DNA from 4 places in the Kocuria sp. KKT182 genome. Region 4 is predicted to be linked to each of the others. Evidence: riboswitches for the same ligand, from Rfam matches in the RefSeq annotation. Region 4 holds a riboswitch; each other region holds the start of a gene.
The links. Region 4 has a riboswitch for cyclic di-AMP ahead of ACZ2G1_RS03645 (C40 family peptidase). Riboswitches for the same ligand answer to the same signal wherever they lie in the genome.
Positions count from the first base shown of each region.

Region 1: linked by a shared signal. The riboswitch ahead of ACZ2G1_RS10610 (C40 family peptidase) and the one ahead of ACZ2G1_RS03645 (C40 family peptidase) in region 4 are both predicted to bind cyclic di-AMP.
Region 2: linked by a shared signal. The riboswitch ahead of ACZ2G1_RS10745 (C40 family peptidase) and the one ahead of ACZ2G1_RS03645 (C40 family peptidase) in region 4 are both predicted to bind cyclic di-AMP.
Region 3: linked by a shared signal. The riboswitch ahead of ACZ2G1_RS13300 (C40 family peptidase) and the one ahead of ACZ2G1_RS03645 (C40 family peptidase) in region 4 are both predicted to bind cyclic di-AMP.

Region 1 is NZ_CM145757.1:2,275,072-2,279,859, forward strand. Features, by position in the region: gene ACZ2G1_RS10600 (bifunctional copper resistance protein CopD/cytochrome c oxidase assembly protein) at 1-216, opposite strand, end outside; gene lgt (prolipoprotein diacylglyceryl transferase) at 550-1,404, opposite strand; gene ACZ2G1_RS10610 (C40 family peptidase) at 1,539-2,198, opposite strand; cyclic di-AMP (ydaO/yuaA leader) riboswitch at 2,204-2,396, opposite strand; one part of gene ACZ2G1_RS10615 (IS5 family transposase) at 3,443-3,782, shown strand; one part of gene ACZ2G1_RS10615 (IS5 family transposase) at 3,782-4,248, shown strand; gene ACZ2G1_RS10620 (DUF3105 domain-containing protein) at 4,261-4,758, shown strand.
Region 2 is NZ_CM145757.1:2,301,601-2,306,388, reverse strand. Features, by position in the region: gene ACZ2G1_RS10755 (transposase) at 1-230, opposite strand, end outside; gene ACZ2G1_RS10750 (C40 family peptidase) at 645-1,562, opposite strand; gene ACZ2G1_RS10745 (C40 family peptidase) at 1,840-2,502, opposite strand; cyclic di-AMP (ydaO/yuaA leader) riboswitch at 2,508-2,700, opposite strand; gene ACZ2G1_RS10740 (four-helix bundle copper-binding protein) at 3,299-3,709, shown strand; gene ACZ2G1_RS10735 (DUF305 domain-containing protein) at 4,071-4,394, shown strand; gene ACZ2G1_RS10730 (DUF305 domain-containing protein) at 4,680-4,788, shown strand, end outside.
Region 3 is NZ_CM145757.1:2,835,339-2,840,126, forward strand. Features, by position in the region: gene ACZ2G1_RS13290 (response regulator transcription factor) at 1-41, opposite strand, end outside; gene ACZ2G1_RS13295 (DUF305 domain-containing protein) at 609-1,310, opposite strand; gene ACZ2G1_RS13300 (C40 family peptidase) at 1,629-2,270, opposite strand; cyclic di-AMP (ydaO/yuaA leader) riboswitch at 2,277-2,445, opposite strand; gene gnd (phosphogluconate dehydrogenase (NAD(+)-dependent, decarboxylating)) at 3,327-4,265, opposite strand; gene ACZ2G1_RS13310 (four-helix bundle copper-binding protein) at 4,728-4,788, shown strand, end outside.
Region 4 is NZ_CM145757.1:803,850-808,637, reverse strand. Features, by position in the region: gene ACZ2G1_RS03665 (methyltransferase family protein) at 1-282, opposite strand, end outside; gene ACZ2G1_RS03660 (ArsR/SmtB family transcription factor) at 398-730, shown strand; gene ACZ2G1_RS03655 (cation efflux transmembrane domain-containing protein) at 727-1,425, shown strand; gene ACZ2G1_RS03650 (hypothetical protein) at 1,481-1,633, opposite strand; cyclic di-AMP (ydaO/yuaA leader) riboswitch at 2,021-2,174, shown strand; gene ACZ2G1_RS03645 (C40 family peptidase) at 2,180-2,839, shown strand; gene ACZ2G1_RS03640 (ArsR/SmtB family transcription factor) at 3,295-3,663, shown strand; gene ACZ2G1_RS03635 (cation diffusion facilitator family transporter) at 3,660-4,574, shown strand; gene ACZ2G1_RS03630 (DsbA family protein) at 4,623-4,788, shown strand, end outside.

The DNA.
Region 1 (4,788 bases), 1.5 Mb from region 4:
CCGGGCGTGCTCACGGCTGCCCGGCGCCAGCGCCAGACAGGCCAGGAGCAGGGCGCCGGTGACGGCCGCGCCCGAGGCGTTGAACACGAACTTCGCCGCAGGCAGCGCCCAGAACACGAAGTCGTTCGTTCCCCCGGACATCGATGAGTCACCGTGCGCAGGGATCAGCGCAGTGACCGCAGAAGCGGCAAGCCCAGCCCAGAGCACCGGTTGCATGAAGTGTTCGACTCTCCCCACGGTCTATCTACTATAGAAAACAGTAGTTGGATGGGTTTCACCGCACCAACTCGGGCGAGGAAGGAGCAAAGGAAGACCGGTCCTGGTGGAGGCCACCCATGGCTTATCCACGATCGACGTCCTCTTCGCCCTCTATGGCCCCGGGCGGCTGACCGAGGAGGCCGCCTCACCAGGGGGCCGCGGGCGGCCACGGGTCAATCCCAGATTCTGGTGGAAGAATGGGGAGGGCAACCAGCTACATCATCCTCCCCATCCCAGTGCGGCGGGACCGCAGGGGTGTCGCCACCGTGGCAGTGGTCTGCTCCGGTGGCCTCAGGTCGAGGGCGGTGCCGTCGCCTCCAGGCCGGTCCGGCGACGACGCATGGCGACGGCAATGAAAATGACAATGCCCAGCAGCACGAGACCCAGGGCAGTCCACACGTGCACCCGCAGACCCAGGACCATCAGGGCCGGGTCGATGCGCAGGAACAGCTCGATGAGCATCCGCCCGACCCCGTAGTGGATGAGGTAGAGGGCGAAGAGCCTCCCGCCGTCCAGACGGAACTTCCGGTCCAGCACCAGCAGCAGCACCACCCCGGCCAGGTTCCAGAGGGACTCGTAGAGGAAGGTGGGGTGGAAGAGGGTGTCGGCGGGTAACCCGGCGGGGAAGTTGGCGTTGGCGGGGTTGATCTCCAGGCCCCACGGCAGGGTCGTGGGGCGGCCGAAGAGCTCCTGGTTGAACCAGTTGCCCCACCGCCCGATCGCTTGGGCCAGCAGTAGCCCTGGAGCGGCGGCGTCGGCGAAGACCCACAGGGGGATGCCGTTGCGGCGGCACACCCACCACGCGGCCAGTGCCCCGAAGGCCACCGCCCCCATGATGCCCAGCCCACCCTCCCAGATCTTCAGGGCGTCCACGGGATTGGCGCCGGGGCCGAAGTAGCCGGCCGGGTTCGTGATGAGCACGTGGTAGACCCGGGCCCCGATGATCCCGATCGGGACCGCCCACATGACCACGTCCCACACGATCTCCGGATCCAGCCCGCGCGCTTTCCAGCGGCGCAGCGTCAGCCACATCGCCGCGGCGATCCCGGTCAGGATGGCCAAAGCGTAGGCGTGGATCGTCAACGGCCCGACCGAGAACCCCTGCCAGTCCGGGGATGGGATGCCCTGTCGGACGGGGACGGACATCAGGGCATGGATCGGGGAAGTGGCGCTCAGCAGCATGCGGGTTTCGCCTCGGCTCGTCGTGGGGTGGCAGATGGTGGAGGTCGTATGCCTCCGGACCGCCCGCGGCCGGTGCCGGCCGCGGCTGTGGGGTCGGGTCAGCGGTAGGTGTAGTAGCCGTCCAGGGGCATGTCGTTGACGGAGTGGACGAAGGTGCCCTGGGTGGGGTTCAGGGCAGAGATCATCTTGCCGCCGCCGATGTAGATGCCGATGTGGTTGCCTCCGCGCATGGAGACCAGATCCCCCGGCTGAGGGGCCGTGGTGGGAGTGGCTGCGGCGATCTGCTGGAAGCTGGTGCGGGGGATCTCGATGCCGTTCTGGGCGTAGGCCCACTTGGTGAAGCCGGAGCAGTCCCAGGCGCCGAAAGCGGTCCCACCCCAGACGTAGCCGGTGCCGGCTCCCTGCATCGCGGTGGCCACGATCCCGGAGGCGCCGGTGATCTCGGTGATGTCCGCCGACTGGGTGGACACCGTCGCGGTCGAAGCAGCCTGCTCGGGTGCCGCCGTGGCCTGGGAGGCGGTGGTGACGGTCTGCGGGGCGGCCACGGCCGGGGAGGCCGCCGAGGAATAGGTCGCCAGTGCGGAGGCGGGGGCCGCGTAGGCGGTGGCCGTGGCCGCGGGGACCTCGGCGTAGGCCTGGGCCGGAGCAATGGAGCCGATGAGTGCGGCACCGGCGGCGGCGGCGATCGTGGTGGTGCGCACCGCGTGCGAGGTGGTCTCGGCGCGGTGGCGGGCAGCGTTGTGCTTGAAAAGCGACATGGGTGAGTTCCTCCCTTTGCCTACGAGGTGAGCTGTCGGATGCGGGTGGGAGACACCCGGTCACTCCGGACGCATACGTCCTGGGCGACTTAACCCCAAGGCCCCGGATCACCGGGACCGAAAATGGTTCCCCCGCTTCTGCCAAGCGATTTCTCTTCAGGAACCTCGGGCACCGGCAGAATTCGGCGATGTGCACGAGGGCGCCGACCGGATCGATCATCGGCACAGACCGGATACTATCGGAGATAGTAGACAAGTGTTACACCCCGATAAAGACCGACATGGCGACCGTGCCGCAGGGCCGGCCACCCATTGGCGCAGGCCGCCGTAGCGCCACAACGATTGTGAGGCCAGGCGGAGGGGCAAGATCAATTTGGTCGCATGCATCGTCACTTACTTCGCGCATCCCCAGAGAGCTGCACCGACCGCACCGACGCACGCCTGTCCGCACACACCGTGCCGCATTGGCACCAGGACCGCCGCCGGCAACATATTTGCCCGGCACACCGATTCCGACGCCAGTCTTACTCGGCCGGCGCTCAAGACCTGCCAGAACGCATTCAACCCCCGCAACGAGGGGAGCGACAACCGCACGGAGAAGCATGCGCGCTGCCGGCCCCGGGCAGACCAACGAGGGATATGCGAACCCAGACGACCGTATACTATCTTCCGTAGTAAAAGCGGTCATCTGTTGAACCTCAGATCCTCGGAGAAGAAGGGTGGTGCCGGCATGGGCGGGACAGGCCTCGGGTCCTCCCCCGCCGATCCGGCTGGGACCTCTGCGTGGTTGGTCGCGGACAGGGATCTCAGCGAGGTCGATCCGCGGGGGTTACCCTCACAGATTCGTCGGATTAGGATCCTGGCCCCGGAGGCAGCGATCAGCTTTGCTTCGAGCTGCGCTATCGAGCTCGAGGCCGTCTGCGTGGGCCGGTTGAGCTGGGCCATCGACTACAACGGCAGCACCGGGTCCGGTGCGTCTTCTCGTCATAGACGAGGACTGACTGAATCCTTGAGGAGATCACACCATGGGTAGTGCCAAGAATTCCGGGCCGGCGAGGCAGGACCGTGCTGCCCTGCTCGAGGCGCACAGGGCCGCCGAAAACAAAGCGGCTCGCAAGCGGAAAATTCTTACGGGAACAGGTGCGGTTGCCGCCGTCGCCCTGGTCGGTTCCTTAGAGGTCATTTCATAATGAGTTCGACGTAGCCCTTGAGTGCTGACGGGGTCCTCGGTGACCCTGGTGGGCATGATGGGGGATCTCGTACCGGACTCGCTGTGGGAGCGAGTCGAGCCGTTGCTGCCACCACGCCCACCCCGGCGCCACCAGCACCCAGGGCGCAAGCCCGCCGATGACCGGACAGCTCTGGCCGGGATCGTGTTCGTGCTCAAGACCGGGCTCGGCTGGAACCAGCTGCCCCGGGACCTGCTCGGCGTCTCCGGAGTGACCTGCTGGCGGCGCATGAGGGACTGGACCGAGGCCGGAGTGTGGCCGGCGGTACACGAAGTGCTGTTGGCTGAGCTGCGCGCGGCCGGGGCACTGGACCTAGACCGGTGCGCTGTGGACGGCTCGCACGTGCGGGCCCTCAAAGGGGGGACCACATCGGGCCCAGCCCCGTCGATCGCGGCCGGCCCGGTTCCAAGCACCACCTGATCGTTGAGGCGAACGGCATCCCGCTACAGGTCACCCTCACCGGCGGCAACCGCAACGACGTCACCCAGCTGTTGCCCCTGGTCGACTCGATTCCGCCGATCCGCGGGTTGCGTGGTCGGCCCCGCCGCAAGCCCCGGGAACTGTTCGCGGACCGTGGCTATGACCACGACAAGTACCGGCGGCTGCTGCGCGCCCGCGGGATCACTCCGCGCATCGCCCGTCGAGGCGTCGCCCATGGTTCCGGGCTGGGCCGGCATCGCTGGGTGGTGGAGCGCGGCTTCGCCTGGCTGCACTCCTACAAGCGACTCCGGACTCGGTGGGAACGCCGGGCCGACCTCCATCTCGGACTGCTGCAACTGGCCTGCGCGCTGATCTGCCACAGACGCCTCACCGCATTATGAAACAAGTTCTTAGTGACCGTCGCGGTGATCAACGACCCGCCTCCGCCGGCGCGCCAGGACATTGAGATCGCGGGGCTGGAGACCTTCGAAAACCTCAATGCCGAGCATGTGAGCACCCCCGTTGACTATGAGCAAGAGCCTCCGGTGGGCGGTGATCACGCCAGCACCTGGCTCAACTGCGGGGTCTACACCCAAGAAGTGCCCCAGGAGAACGCTGTGCATGCCCTGGAACACGGCGCTGTCTGGGCCGCCTACGATCCCTCGGCCTTGACTGAGGACGAAGTCACCACCCTGCAAGAAATCTTGCCGGACACCCACGCTGTGGTCTCCCCCTCCGAGGGTCTGGACTCGCCTATTGCCCTCTCCGCCTGGGGCGCCCAGGTAACCGTGGAGACGCCCGATGACGAACGCATCGCAGATTTCGTCGCCAAGTACTGGCAGTCTCCCCAGGCGCCCGAACCCGGAGCAGCCTGCACCGGTGGACTCGACGGTCCCGGCCGCGTCGCATGAGTACGCAGGACGTGGCCAGCCGGCCAGCAG
Region 2 (4,788 bases), 1.5 Mb from region 4:
CTCTCCAGCTCGGCCAGCCGCTGGGCATCATCACTGGTGGTCCCCGGCCGGTATCCCTCATCGACATTGGCCTGTCTGACCCAGTTCCGCAGCGTCTCCGGACTGATGCCCAGCTGCTGCCCGACTCGGGCCAGCGCCCCGGACTTCGTCGCCGGGTCCCGCCGGGCCTCCACTGCCATCCGCGTCGCACGCTCACGCAACTCGTCCGGGTACTTCCTCGGTGCTCCCATGACTCTCATCCTTCCGTGGAATGAAAGCCTCCAACAGACCCGTCACGGGACAGGCCCTCCCTGCACAGCAGCGCGTCGGTGAGTTCGAACAGCTCATCAGCGCGCCGGGTCAGGCACTCACTGGTACAACCCGCCGCGGAACTGGCGCAGCTGATCAGCGGCCACTGTCATCGGACCCTGGCCAACACCATGACTGAGGACCATACTGCTCATTGCGGCCACCGCCGTTTCCTTGAAACCTCGCAACTTCCAAGGATCATGCGGCGTCCACCCTTATGCCAGAGCCCGACCCATATCCGCCTGGCGCACCAGCCTCAAGGGTTAAACGGCAAGCTAAGACAGTGATAGACCGGGTGCGCGGCACCTGTCTGGCCGACCAGGAACCGCGCACCCGGAAACTGTGCTCGCGTGCGGTCAGCGCACGCGGATGTAGACGGGGCCGGTGCCCACGTTGACGCTGTCGATGACGGTGCTGCCGCCGTTCCAGCCGCCGTGGACGGCCTTGCCTCCGCCGATGTACACGCCGATGTGGGCTGTGCCCATGCCGCCGTCGGCGTAGTAGACGAGGTCGCCGGGCTGGGCCTGGCCGGCGGAGACCTGGGTGCCGAGCGTGAAGTATTCAGCCGGCCAACCACGGAAGTTGATCCCGGCGGCCCGCAGGGCGTTGCTCACCGCTGCGGTGCAGTCCTGTCCGACGCCGAGCTGTCCCATGGCCGCGGAGGCGATGGTGGCGCCCTTGCCGGAAGAGGAGCTCTGCGGGGTGACCGTGCGCTCGGCGGCCGGAGCGGCCTGCACGGCCGACTTTGGGGCGGGAGCGGCGGCGGGCCTCGGGGCCGCCTGCGCAGTCGGCTTCGAGACGGGGGCCGCCACCGGGGCGGGTGCGGCGACAGGCTTCGGGACCGCCTGGACGACTGGCTCCTGGACAACTGACACCGGGGCGGGTGCGACGGCCGGGGCGGGTGCGGCCACAGCCTTCGGTGCCGCAACGGCCACGGCCCTCGGTGCCGGAGAGGCCACGGCGGGTGTCGCGACGACCGGGGCATCGACTTGCTGCTCCGGCTTCTGCTCGGTCTTCTTCTGGCCGGTCTGCTTCTCGGCTGTGGTCACGTGGGCGACCGGCTCGAGGGACAGGGTGGGCGCTGCGGTGGGGGTGGCTGCGGCGACGGCCGACAGTGGGGCGTCGGTGGCGGCGCCCTCCTGGGCCGGGGTTGCCTGCACGGAGACAGTGGTGGCCAGGGCCAGGCCGGAGAAGGCGGCGACGGCGGCCACGGTGCGGGCCTTGCCGGTGAGGAGGGAGCCAATGCCGTTGGAGGAGTTCAGGTCACGATTCATGAGGGGGTGAGCAGGCTTTCTGGAGGGTCGGGCGGATCTGCCGGAACGGTGCGGTGGCAGTACGGATCACCCCGCGGGGAATGCGAGGTGCGGCGGCGTACGGTGACGCGACGGTCCGGATCGGAAACACCGTGGGCGGCGGATGGGTGGAGGGGGAAGTGCTGTGTCCGCTAGGGACGAGATGCTTACTCGAGAGGGTGGGGCTCACTGATGCCGTCGGTGGAGCAGCCGGGGCCCTCCGCGACGACTTTCTGGCCGTTGCGGAGGGTGGGCCGGGTCAGCGGTAGGTGTAGTAGCCGTCCACCGGCATGGCGTTGACGGAGTGGACGAAGGTGCCCTGGGCGGGGTTCAGGGCGGAGATCATCTTGCCGCCGCCGATGTAGATGCCGATGTGGTTGCCGCCGTTCTGGGAGACGAGGTCCCCGGGCTGCGGGGTGGTCGTGGGGGTGGCTGCGGCGATCTGCTGGAAGCTGGTGCGGGGGAGCTCGATGCCGTTCTGGGCGTAGGCCCACTTCGTGAACCCGGAGCAGTCCCAGGCGCCGAAGGCGGTCCCGCCCCAGACGTAGCCGGTGCCGGCGCCTTGCATCGCGGTGCCCACGATCCCGGAGGCACCGGTGATCTCGGTGATGTCCGCCGATTGGGTGGACACCGTCGCGGTCGAAGCGCTCTGTTCCGGAGCGGCCGGGGCCTGGGTGGAGGCGGTGGTGATGGTCTGCGGGGCGACCGCAGCCGGGGAGGCCGTCGCCGTGTAGGCCGTCAGTGCCGACGCGGGGGCCGAGTAGACGCTGGCGGTGTCCGCGGGGACCTCGGCGTAGGCCTGGGCCGGGGCGATGGAGCCGATGAGCGCCGCCCCGGCGGCGGCGGTGATCGTGGTGGTACGCACCAGGTGCGAGGTGGTCTCGGCGCGGTGGCGGGCAGTGCTGCGCTTAAAAATAGTCATGGGTGTGTTCCTCCCTTTGCCTACGAGGTGAGCTGTCGGATGCGGGTGGGAGACACCCGGCCGTCCCGGACGCAGACGTCCTGGTCGGCTTAACCCCTAGGTCCCGGATCACCGGGACCGAAAATGGTTCCCCCGCTTCTGCCAAGCGATTTCTCTTCAGGAACCTCGGGCACCGGCAGAATTCGGCGATGTGCACGAGGGCGCCGACCGGATCAATCAGCGGCACGCAGTGGACAGTAGCCCATCCATAACGAAAGTGTCACGTTTAGATCACGACCCAGATTCTTGCTTCAGTCGGGACTGAGACGTGGGGCGGCTGACCCTGAAAAGGCTCGTCCCAGAAGCAGTAGGTTCGTCGCTCGTTTGGACTCGCATCGCGGCTAGCGGTGCGTCAGAGACCGTCTGACTAGGCAAAACGGCAGCCTAGCACGTCTTTTCATGGACACAACTAATAAGGACAAGGGGTTTGGGGCCGTGCGCGACCTTCAGCGTCCCTAGTGGTGGCACCGAGGACCCTCCGAGAATGTATTGAGCTTCCTTCCAGGTTGGGTGGATTTCGGCGTGCCTTTTCGGACCGCACAGCGAGATTTCTTCACGAGATCTCCATAATCGCCAGGCTCCACCGCGGTGAAGGGCAGCTGAGGGGGTGCCACTATGCGCCACTGTGGCGTAAATCTTCATCAAATCTTCAAGATTCTGGGGCGCGTCACACTGAAAAGGCAGTCTACTGTCGATGGCATGGCGGGCGGTTTCCGGCCGGTTCGTCTCCTGGAGAAAACCGACGAAGGAGCAAGCCATGACTCATCACGTGAGCGCGATGCTGGAGACCTACCCGAAGGACCTCGGCGGGGTGGATAAGGAGAAACTGGCCGCCTGTATCGAGGCCTGTTTCGAGTGCGCCCAGACCTGCACCGCCTGCGCCGATGCCTGCCTGTCCGAGGACATGGTTGCCGAGCTGACCAAGTGCATCCGCACCAACCTCGACTGCGCGGACCTGTGCGAGGCCACCGGGCGGGTGCTCTCGCGGCACACCGGTTACGACGCGAACATCACCTTGGATGCGATCAAGGCCTGCCAGATGGCCTGCAAGGCGTGTGCGGATGAGTGCGAGCAGCACGCCTCCATGCACGAGCACTGCCGGATCTGTGCCGAGGCCTGCCGTCGCTGCGAGGCCGCCTGCGCCGAACTGGTCGCCTCCCTGGGCTGAGTTTGGCCCCCACTGACCCATCACCCGGGCGGAAGGGGCGGTGAAAAGGCTCGTGGCCGACAGGGATCGGCGCCACGGTCCACCTCAGGCCTGTAGAGGTCAGGGCACCGCCATGACGCACCTGCCGCCCGGGTGGTGTACCTAATGCTCGAAGAACTTCCCAGAGGAGTGAGGACAACAACCACGAAGGCGGGTACTCGCAACCGTAGCCACGAGGATCAGGCCGACCACCACGGCACATCGAACCGGATGTACTAGATTTTCGCGGCCATCCTGTTGGTCGATCTCGGGTTGATATGGGTCCTGACGATGTCGACGATCCGTACCTGGGACCCCTTTTACTTCAATCCCAGCAACCTACATGGCGTTGATCATGGTCACCACGATGGCCGTGTTCATGGTCGTGGGCATGTGGTCGATGTTCAAGAACACCAAGACCAACATCGCCTTGCTCATCGGCTTCCTCGCCCTGTTCACCGCGACGCTGCTCCTCGGGCGTGTCGAGGCCGGAGTAGGCAACGAGGGGTTCTTGAAGTCGATGATCCCGCACCATTTCCGGGTCATCCTGGTCTGCCAGGAATCCAACATCACCGACCCCGAGATCCAAGACCTGTGCACCACCATCGTGGAGCCCCAGCAGGAGGAAATCGCCCAAATGCAGAATATCCTTAAACGCTACGAATGACCCGTTGAACGGGGGTGCCGACCTGGGCTGGGCTACTGGACGCCGGTATCTGATGTGCATCACTGACCGGGGAGGCCGCTGAGCGGCATCTACCGGTGCAAGAGGAAACTGGGCTGGACGCCCGGCCCAAGCGCTCTGCCTAGTTTCTTCTCCCCCCGTCTCCGGCACCGCAGACGGGTTCGTGCCTCTCACCATGGCGAACCACGGTGCGTTCGAGGCCGCCCCGCTGACGGTTGAGCCGGTTTTATCCTCCGGGCCTGTTCGCACCGAAAGAGAGACCTGATCATGCATCACACCCTGAGCCGCGGCCGTCGTATCACCGCAGCTGCTTCCAGCCTCGCCATCGCTGCAACCTTGCTGGGCGGAGCAACCGTTCCGGCCTCCGCCCACCAGT
Region 3 (4,788 bases), 1.9 Mb from region 4:
TCGTCGACCACCAGAACACGTCCGGTGAGCGGATCCGTCATCTGTCCTCCCGGTACTGATCGCTGTGACATGAACACTGTGTTGCGAGCCCCAGCGTCCCAGGGCGACCGTGTCTGAGGCCTCGGAAACGAAACAGGGGGGGCGGACTCGTCGTGGCCGGGCTCACCGGTGAACCGGTGGTCGCTGTGGCTAACGATCCCCTGCCCCGGGCGGAGGAGAGGGTTATCGGGCACGGAGAAGATCGCGTGTCGCCCCTCCACGAGCCCGGACAGACGCAACACGGCCGGGACCCGGCCACCACCACCGAGCGAGGGGACTCCGGTGGTCTCGGCCATCTCGGCCATCTCGGTGACGGTGCGCGCGGGAGGAACAGGACCCCAGGCGAAGGGGAGGGGGGGCCGTGTCCTGAGGCAAGAGGGCGCGGCGCTGGCGAACCTACGGTTGGTCGGTGACCGTTCGGGGTGCTGCTGACTGCGCGAAGGGTGCGCGCCCATCGGGTGCCGCGTCGGGGATCACCGCACTGGACCGGCTGGAACGGATCGACGGGGACCATGACATCCCGGTGTCGGCCCGTTCCAGTAGGTGACGGCTCAGCTCGTGGTCCTGGATCAGGCCGCGAACCACTCCTCCAACCAGCCCTGCATGAGCTCGATCTCGGCCTGCTGGTCCTCGATCATCTTCTCCGCCATGGCTCGCAGCTCGGGGTCGGTGCCCATCTGCAGCTCCATCTCGGCCATCTCGAGGGCCATCTGGTGGTGGGCGATCATCTCTTCGAGGAAGGCCTGGTCGAAATCATCCCCGGACAGTTTCGCCAGCTCCTCCAGGCTCATGCCGTCCATGCCGTCCATGCCGTCCATCTCGCCCATCATGGCGCCCTGCATGTCGGCATTCATGCTCTGACCATGGCCGCCATGGCCATGGCCATGGCCGTGGTGCCCGTGTCCGTGGTGGTGGCCGTGTCCGTGGTGGTGGTGCCCCGGAGTGTTCTCGGCGGCCAGCCGTTGGGCCGCTGCTTCCAGTTGCTGGATCTCCTCGGTCTGGGCCTCGATGATCTTCTCCGCCAAGTCACGGATCTCGGGACGCTCGGACTTCTGCAGGGCCAGCTCGGCCATGTCGGTGGCACCCTGGTGGTGGGGGACCATCATCACGGCGAAATGGCGGTCGTGGTTCATGTGCCGCTCAGCGCCCGTCTGTGCGGAGGCGGAGGCAGGCTGGTGCGTCGGGGAGGCGACCGCCGCGGTCGCCCCGGCACCGCTGAGGGCCAGCGCCAGGACCGTCCCAGCGGCCAGGTGCTTGAACGTCGACGTCATGACGAACCTCTCCTTCGCAGCAGCCCGTGCTGGGCCTGCACATCGTGGTGTTTGCTCTGCTCAGCCCCGGGTCGAGGCGGACCGATCCGTCCACGGTAGCCCCGCCGTGGTCGCTTTCTGCGGGCTAGGAGGGCTGGGCGGTAGATCTTCACTGAACCTTCAAGAGCGGGCCCATCCGTCGGTCAGCTCGGGGCGTTCCCCGGCGGTGGCCTGATGCAGGCATCTCAGGTTCTGACCGACCGATCCTGGATGCTGATCAGGTGGGAGGCACACCCGCCGCCCGCCACGAGCGGCATTCGTGGCGGGCGGCGTCCCGGCTCAGCGGAAAGTGACGTAGCCGACCGTCGGCATGGCATTCACGCTGTGCACGAAGGTGCCCTGGGTGGGGTTCAGCGCGGAGATCATCTTGCCGCCACCGAGGTAGATCCCGATGTGGGCCCCGCCGTTCTGGACGACGAGGTCGCCGGGCTGCGGGTCAGTGGTCGGGGTACCGGCCGCCCACTGCTGCTGGCTGGTGCGGGGGAGGTCGATGCCCTGCTGGGCGTAGACCCACTGGGTGAAACCGGAGCAGTCCCAGGCGCCGAAGTCCGTGCCGCCCCAGACGTAGCCGGTGCCCACACCCTGCATCGCGGTGCCGACAATGCCGCCGGCCGCAGCGGAGGTGGCGGAGATCTCGGAAATGTCCGAGGACTGGGGGGACAGACTCGAAGTGGCCGCCCCAGCGGCCGGCAGGCTCGCCGTCTGCACGGTGACGGGGGCCTGGGAAGCGGCCGGAGCCGGGGAGGTCGCGGGGGTCGAGTATGCGGTGCCGGACGTGGCGGGGGCTTCGGCATAGGCCTGAGCCGGGGCGACGGAGCCGATCACCGCCGCGCCGACAGCGGCGGCCAGGGTCGTGGTGCGCACCAGGTGCGAGGGGGTCTGGGCGCGGTGGCGGGCAGAGCTACGCGTGAAGAAAGCCATGAATGAGGGTCCTCCTTTTGCCTACGAGGTGAGCTGTCGGGTTCGGGTGGGAGGCACCCGGCCGCCGAGCCTGCAGCTCCGGCGGCTTCACCCCAAGGTCCGGGTGCGGACCGGGTATGGTTCCCCCGCTTCTGCCAAGTCATTTCTGTGATGGGGACCCCGGCTGCCGGCAGAATTCGGCGAAGCACCCGGGGAAGCCGATGAGATCAGCCAACGGCACGCAGAGGACACTAGCGCCTAGATAACGAAAAGGTCACATTCCCTGTGGTACCGGGAAAAGGCTTGCCCCGGCCTCGCACGATCGCCGGCGAACCGGTGGGTAGCCCACCACGCCTGGGGCACATTCGTTCCGGCGGGGGGCGCCGCCAGCTACCTTCCTCCCGGTGCCACCACTCATCGGGACCGCCCCGGGGAGGCTCTGACCTGCGGCATCGCGCCGATGAGCGCGGTGGCAGCTCGGATCCGCTGCCCCTCACTACCCGTGGAATCCTTCGGCCTGCGCCCGGTGCGGGGGAAGGTGAACCCCCGGGGGAGCTTCAGCGTCCCTCAAGGGTGTTCTCGGATTTTTTTACGGAACCGCCCAGCATTGCTTGGGGGAGTGAGCTGTTTTCTTCATGAAATCTTCATATCCAAGGGTGTCGAACAGGTGAGAAGAGCTGTTTTCTTCACGAGATCTTGAAATTCATCCGGGTCCATGTATCGGACCGGTAGATCAATGGCCCGGTGCGAGGGGAATAATTAGGCGGGTCCTTCGCTGTCGTTGGTGAGGCCAGGGTGGTCAGCGGCGGAGCCACTGGGCTGCCGGCTGCCACGTGGCTGGGCCGATCAGTATTCCGGGGCCGATTGTGGACGCCGGGCGGTGCCGTCACCGCTGCCTCGATCGTGGTCACGGGCGGTTGATCCGCGATCCCCTCGCCCCGCAGGCGTTCCTCGACAAGGCCGGCACCGGGCGGGAGCAGTGCCGACCGTGGTGACCGTGCGGATCGGCATGGCGCAGGCCTTGCAGAGGGGTGAGGGTGGCCGCTTCCGGGCCGTTGGCGGCGGGGACGGTCGGACCTACTGCTCGGCGGGGTGGGCCGGCTCCTCGCCGGGTGCGGCCTCGACGTGCTCTGGGCCCGCGGCCACGTCGCGGACCGTGTGGCCTCCGAACTGGTTGCGCATCGCCGTGATCATCTTCATCGCCGGGGCCTGGTCCTGCCGGGAGGCGAACCGGGCGAAGAGGGCGCTGGAGATGGTCGGCACCGGGACCGCGAGGTCCAGGGCGGCCTCCACCGTCCAGCGGCCTTCGCCGGAGTCCTCGGCGTAGCCGGCGAGCCGGTCCAGGTGCTCGTCCTCGTTGAGCGCGTTCACCGCCAGGTCCAGCAGCCAGGACTTGATCACCGATCCCTCGCGCCAGGAGTTGAAGGTCTCCCGTACCGAGCGGACGTGACCGGCGGCCTCGAGCAGTTCCCAGCCCTCGGCGTAGGCCTGCATGATCGCGTATTCGATGCCGTTGTGGACCATCTTCGCGAAGTGACCCGCACCGTGCTCGCCGGCGTGGACGAAGCCGAACTCGCCGGCGGGTTTGAGCGAGTCGAAGATCGGCTGCGCCTTGGCCACGGTGCCCTCGTCCCCGCCGACCATCAGGGCGTAGCCCTGGGTGATCCCCCACACGCCGCCGGAGACCCCGCAGTCCAGGTACTCGATGCCCCGTTCGGCCAGTCTCCGGGCGCGGGGGACGTCGTGGATCCACCGGGAGTTGCCGCCGTCGATGATCACGTCGCCCTCGCCCAGCACCGCGGCCAGCTCGTCGATCACGGTGTCCACGACCGTGTCCGGCACCATGATCCACACGACCCGGGGCGGGGTGCCGATCTGCTCGACCATGGCGGTGAGGCTCTCGACGTCGGAAAGCTCGGCATTCATGTCGTACCCGATGACGGTGTGGCCGGCCTCGCGCAGGCGTTCGCGCATGTTGCCGCCCATCTTGCCCAGCCCTACCAGTCCTATCTGCATGGTGCGCTCCCTTCTCGGTCGTCCGCCGTTTAGACGGACATCAGCTGGCTGGGTCACCCCACGGAGGAAAACAGCACAGACACAGCCTTCTGGCCAGCTGGGACAGTTTCCGCTCCTCCATCCCCGGGTGTCCGCCACGTTCTCACGGTCCCGGCTGGGGCTGCCACCCGAAGTGCAGAACCGGTGCCGCATTGGTCCAACCGCATGGATGCGTCCATGCGCGTGGTACTGCTCCATGCCGACAGGCTCAAGAGCCAACCCGCCAGGGAAGAGCCCGTTGTTCCAAGGGTCTCGTTCTTGAAGGTTCCGTGAAGATTCACATTTACCGCCCTGACATGGAGCTGATCACCGTTCAGATACAGCCCTGATAAGGCTACTGTCGGAAACATGGTGGATCGCAGGATCCGTCGGCACCAGATCGATATACCGCACGAACCGCAGTATGAGAGAAGGAGCAGAACCATGACTCATCACGTGAGCTCGATGCTGGAGACCTACCCGAAGGACCTGGGGGACATCGACC
Region 4 (4,788 bases):
CACCACGGTGACGACCGCCCCGGCCCAGGACAGTGCTTGCGGGAGCCGGGGTGCGGCCACGGTGCCGGTGAGGGCCAGGACGGGCCCGGCCGCACCGAGAACCAGGGCGGCCGCGAACAGGATCCCGCCCCACCACTCGGGCGAGCCGGGCGCCCCGCTCACCCCGCGGAAGCCGCTGGAGCCGGTGCGGCGCCGGTGGATCCACGACCGCACACCGAAGGCGGTCACCAGGCCGGCCAGGTACAGGCCCAGCGCCAGAGCCGGGGCCACTTCCGACATCATCACGGTCCTCCTCGATCCGGCAAACGCAGCACGCCCCGGGTGACCCGCTGGTGCGCCCGAGGAGTGCCAGCAGGCCACCCCTCAACAGTACACAGAAACCTGTACCGTAGGGGGGATGACCGCGGTGACCCCCACCCATACTTCGGCCCTGTCCCGGTTGGGCCATGCTCTCTCGGACGGGACCCGGACCCGGATCCTGCTGTCCCTCCGAGACGCCCCGGCCCGGCCCTCGGAACTGGCTCAGGCCCTGGGGGTGTCCAAGCAGGTGATCTCCAACCAGCTGGGGTGCCTGCGCGGGTGCGGGCTGGTGACCTCCACCGCCGAGGGGCGCAGCACCTGGTACTCCCTGGCCGATCCCCGCCTCGGGGCCGCCCTGGGGGACCTGCTGGAGCTGGTGGTCACCGTGGACCCGACCTGCTGCTCCCCGGAAGGATGCACCTGCACATGACCTCCCTGACCCTGGACCCCAAGCCCATCGCCGATGCACGCCGGGCGGTGCTGCATCGCAGGGTGCGCTGGATCGTGGCCGGCACCATCACCTACAACGTGCTCGAGGCGGTCATCGCCCTGACCGCCGGCACCATCGCCTCCTCCTCGGCGCTGATCGGCTTCGGCCTGGACTCGATCGTGGAGGTCCTCTCCGCGGCGGCGGTGGCGTGGCAGTTCGCCGCCCCGGACCCGCACCGACGGGAAAAGGTGGCGATGCGGGTGATCGCGTTCTCCTTCTTCGGCCTGGCTGCCTTCGTCACCGTCGATGCGATCCGCGCCCTGCTCGGGGCCGCCGAGCCGGAACACTCCCCGGTCGGGATCGCCCTGGCCGCGGTGAGCCTGCTCATCATGCCGTTCCTGTCCTGGTTCGAACGCCGCACCGGCCGGGAGCTGGGCTCTGCTTCTGCGGTGGCCGATTCCAAGCAGACCCTGCTGTGCACCTACCTCTCCGCCGTGCTGCTGGTAGGCCTGGTGCTCAACAGCACCCTGGGCTGGTCCTGGGCCGACCCGCTGGCTGCGCTGGTGATCGCCGCCGTGGCGGTCAAGGAGGGGCTGGAGGCCTGGCGCGGAGACGCCTGCTGCACTCCCGTTGCGGTCCTCACCGCCGAGGACGGTGCACACTGCGGTGGATGCGGTCCCAACTGCGCCCACTGAGCACGGTCGGCACGCGTCGGCGCCCCGAGACGAGGACGCCGGGGCGCACGGCTTCTCAGGAACCGAGGTAGACGGAGATCGCGGCGAACAGCGCAACTCCGCCGGTGAGCAGGATCGGTCCCGGCACGCTGGTGTCGCCTTCGTGGGCTTGGTCGGGCATCTCCTCGACCACAACGCTGGCTAACGTTCCGCCAGTCAGTGCGAGCATGGACAGAGCCCAAATTTCCGGGGCTTGATGCAGCGCGAAATATCCCAGGATGGCCGCGGGCTTCGCTCTCGATCCACCCGCCGCGCCTTTTGAAGTGGCTCCTGTCCCCACCGCTGTGTGGGCGACGACTCCCCGCGCAGCGCCCACGCACCAACAAGCCACCTCACTCAAAGCGCAGAGCGCCCCGCCTTTCTCGGGAAATTAACAGGAAAAAGCCGACAACAATTCAGGTCTTCATCAAGCCTTGACCACTTCTTTACGATCTCTATACATTCCCGAATCGGATTGTGATTGTTTCGTAATCTCCTTGTACTCTTCAGTGCGTGCCGACCACTGATCCTGTCGGCGCCCTCGTGGCACATCGCCGAGTTCTGCCGGTGCCCGGGGTTCCTGAAGAGAAATCGCTTGGCAGAAGCGGGGGAACCATTACCGGTCCCGGTGATCCGGGGCCTTGGGGTTAAGTCTCAGAGCGCGTGCGTTCTGCGACCGGGTGTCTCCCACCCGCATCCGACAGCTCACCTCGTAGGCAAAGGGAGGAACTCCACCATGTCGCTTTTCAAGCTGAACGCTGCCCGCCACCGCGCCGAGACCTCGTCCCGAGCTGTGCGCACCACCACCATCGCCGCCGCCGCCGGCGCAGCGCTGGTGGGCTCCATCGCTCCGGCCCAGGCCTACGCCGAAATCCCCGCCGCCTCCGGGTCCTCCTATGCGGCTCCGGCCTCGGCGATGGCCGATCTGGCCTCCTACACCTACCAGGCCCCGGTCGCCGCGCAGCCCGCCGCCCCCGCCGACCAAGCCCCGGCCCCGCAGCAGAGCGCCGCCACCTCGAGCGTGAGCCCGCAGTCCACCGCCATCACCGAGATCGCCCCGGCCGCCGGCGGCATCGTGGGCACGGCCATGCAGGGCGTGGGCACCGGCTACGTCTGGGGCGGGACCTCCTTCGGGGCCTGGGACTGCTCCGGATTCACCGGCTGGGTCTACGCCCAGAACGGCATCGACATCCCCCGCACCAGCTTCCAGCAGATCGCCGCCGCCACCCCGACGTCCAACCCGCAGCCTGGTGACCTGGTGTCCCAGAACGGCGGCAACCACATCGGCATCTACATCGGTGGCGGCAAGATGGTCTCGGCGCTGAACCCGACCCAGGGCACCTTCGTCCACTCCGTCAACGCCATGCCCGTCGACGGGTACTACACCTACCGGTGAGTCTCGCCGATGTGGTGAAGGCCGGCCGGTGGGCTCATCCGTCAGGTGCGGAGTGCCCCGCCAGGATCATCGTCGATGGACCGCATGGGTGCACTCGGATGGACCGCATGGGTGCACTCCGCAGCTGTAGCCGCAGACTCGAACGATTGCCACGATCCTGTCGATGTGCACACGCCAGCGAATCGGCACACGGGGAGCAGTCCTGCGGAGAGGATCGGAGAGTGCTCATGGCCTTGCCCTGTCTTCCGCTGGACGCGGGCAGTGCTTATCCTGCTCCGCCTCGGCATTGGAGCGAGAGCCCTTAGGGTGCAGCGATGGCTCGGGGGACGGGGATGCCGCAGTGGCGGACGGCACCCCCGTCCGCCCTCACCGTATGAATACGAGCTGGACATTGCCCGATCATCAAGGGAAGCCCCTCATCTCCTTTGATACAGATTCTGCTGTACGGTTATTGGATGAGGATCTTGTCCCCGGTCGCGGTGATGTCCCGTTTCGGCAAAGCACTGGCCGATCCCACCCGGGCCGCGGTGCTGCTGCAGCTGCAGCAGGGCCCAGCGGTGCCCTCGGAACTGGCGGCCCGGATCGGGGTGAGCCGGCAGATCCTGTCCAACCACCTGGCCTGTCTGCGCGACTGCGGGTTGGTCGTGGGCGTGCCGGTGGGGCGCAACGTGCGCTATGAACTCTCGGACCCCAAGCTGGCCCACGCGTTGGAGGACCTGCTGGGCACTATCCTCACCGTCGAACCGGTGTGCCGGTGCGGGACACCCGAGTGCGCCGCCGAGGCCCTCGCCGATGACGCCACCACCCAGGAGATTCCGGTATGAGCGGCGAGCACGATCATTCCCACGCCGGCGCCGGGCGGAGGGGGAAACTGGCAGTGGTGTTCGCCATCACCGCCACGATTATGGTCGCCGAGATCATCGGTGCGGTGGTCTCGGGCAGCCTGGCGCTGCTGGCCGATGCCGGGCACATGTTCACCGACTCGGCCGGGCTGCTCATCGCCCTCACCGCCGCGACCCTGGCGCTGAAACCGGCCACGGACAAACGCACCTGGGGGTACCAGCGCGCCGAGATCGTCGCCGCGGCCGCCCAGGCCTCGGTGCTGCTGGCTGTGGGCGGGTTCATCGCCGTCGAAGGGGTGCGCCGGCTGTTGGAGCCCCCCGAGGTCGAGTCCACGGCCATGCTGTGGTTCGGGGTGGTCGGGCTGGTCGGCAACATCATCGGGCTGGTCATCCTCGCCTCGGGCCGGGGGGAGAACCTGAACATGAAGGCCGCGTTCCTGGAGGTGGCCAACGACGCCCTGGGCTCGGTAGCGGTGATCGTCTCCGCGATCGTCATCGCCACCACCGGGTGGACCCGGGCGGATGCGGTCGTGTCCTTGTTGATCGCCGCCCTGATCGTGCCGCGGGCTCTGATCCTGCTGCGCGACACCATCGAGGTCCTGATGGAAACCACCCCGAAGGGCCTGGACCTCGAGCAGGTCCGCACCCGCTTGGAAGCCCTGCCGCACGTGGTCGGTGTGCACGATCTGCACGCCTCGCGCATCGACTCCGACACCCCGGTGCTCTCGGCCCACGTCACCGTCCACGACGGCTGCCTGAACGCTGAGCACGCCGGGGTCGTCCTGGCGGATCTGCAGGCCTGCGTGGCCCGTGACTTCGACGTAGCCATCGAGCACTCCACCTTCCAGATCGAACCGGCCTCCCACCGCCACGATGAGACCCTCCACCCCTAGCCCCCTCCACCGGTACGCCCTGCTGCCGGAGACAGAACGGACACCCCTGTGAGTACTACCGCCAGCCCGCCCACCCCAAAGCAGAAGCCCTCCAAGGCCAAGATCATCGTGTGGGTCCTCCTGGTCGCCGTCGTGGCCGCCGTGGCCATCCCGATCCTCATCGCCCGTGCCAACTCCACCCCCGAAACGGTGCCCCAGGGCCAGGGGCAGGTCG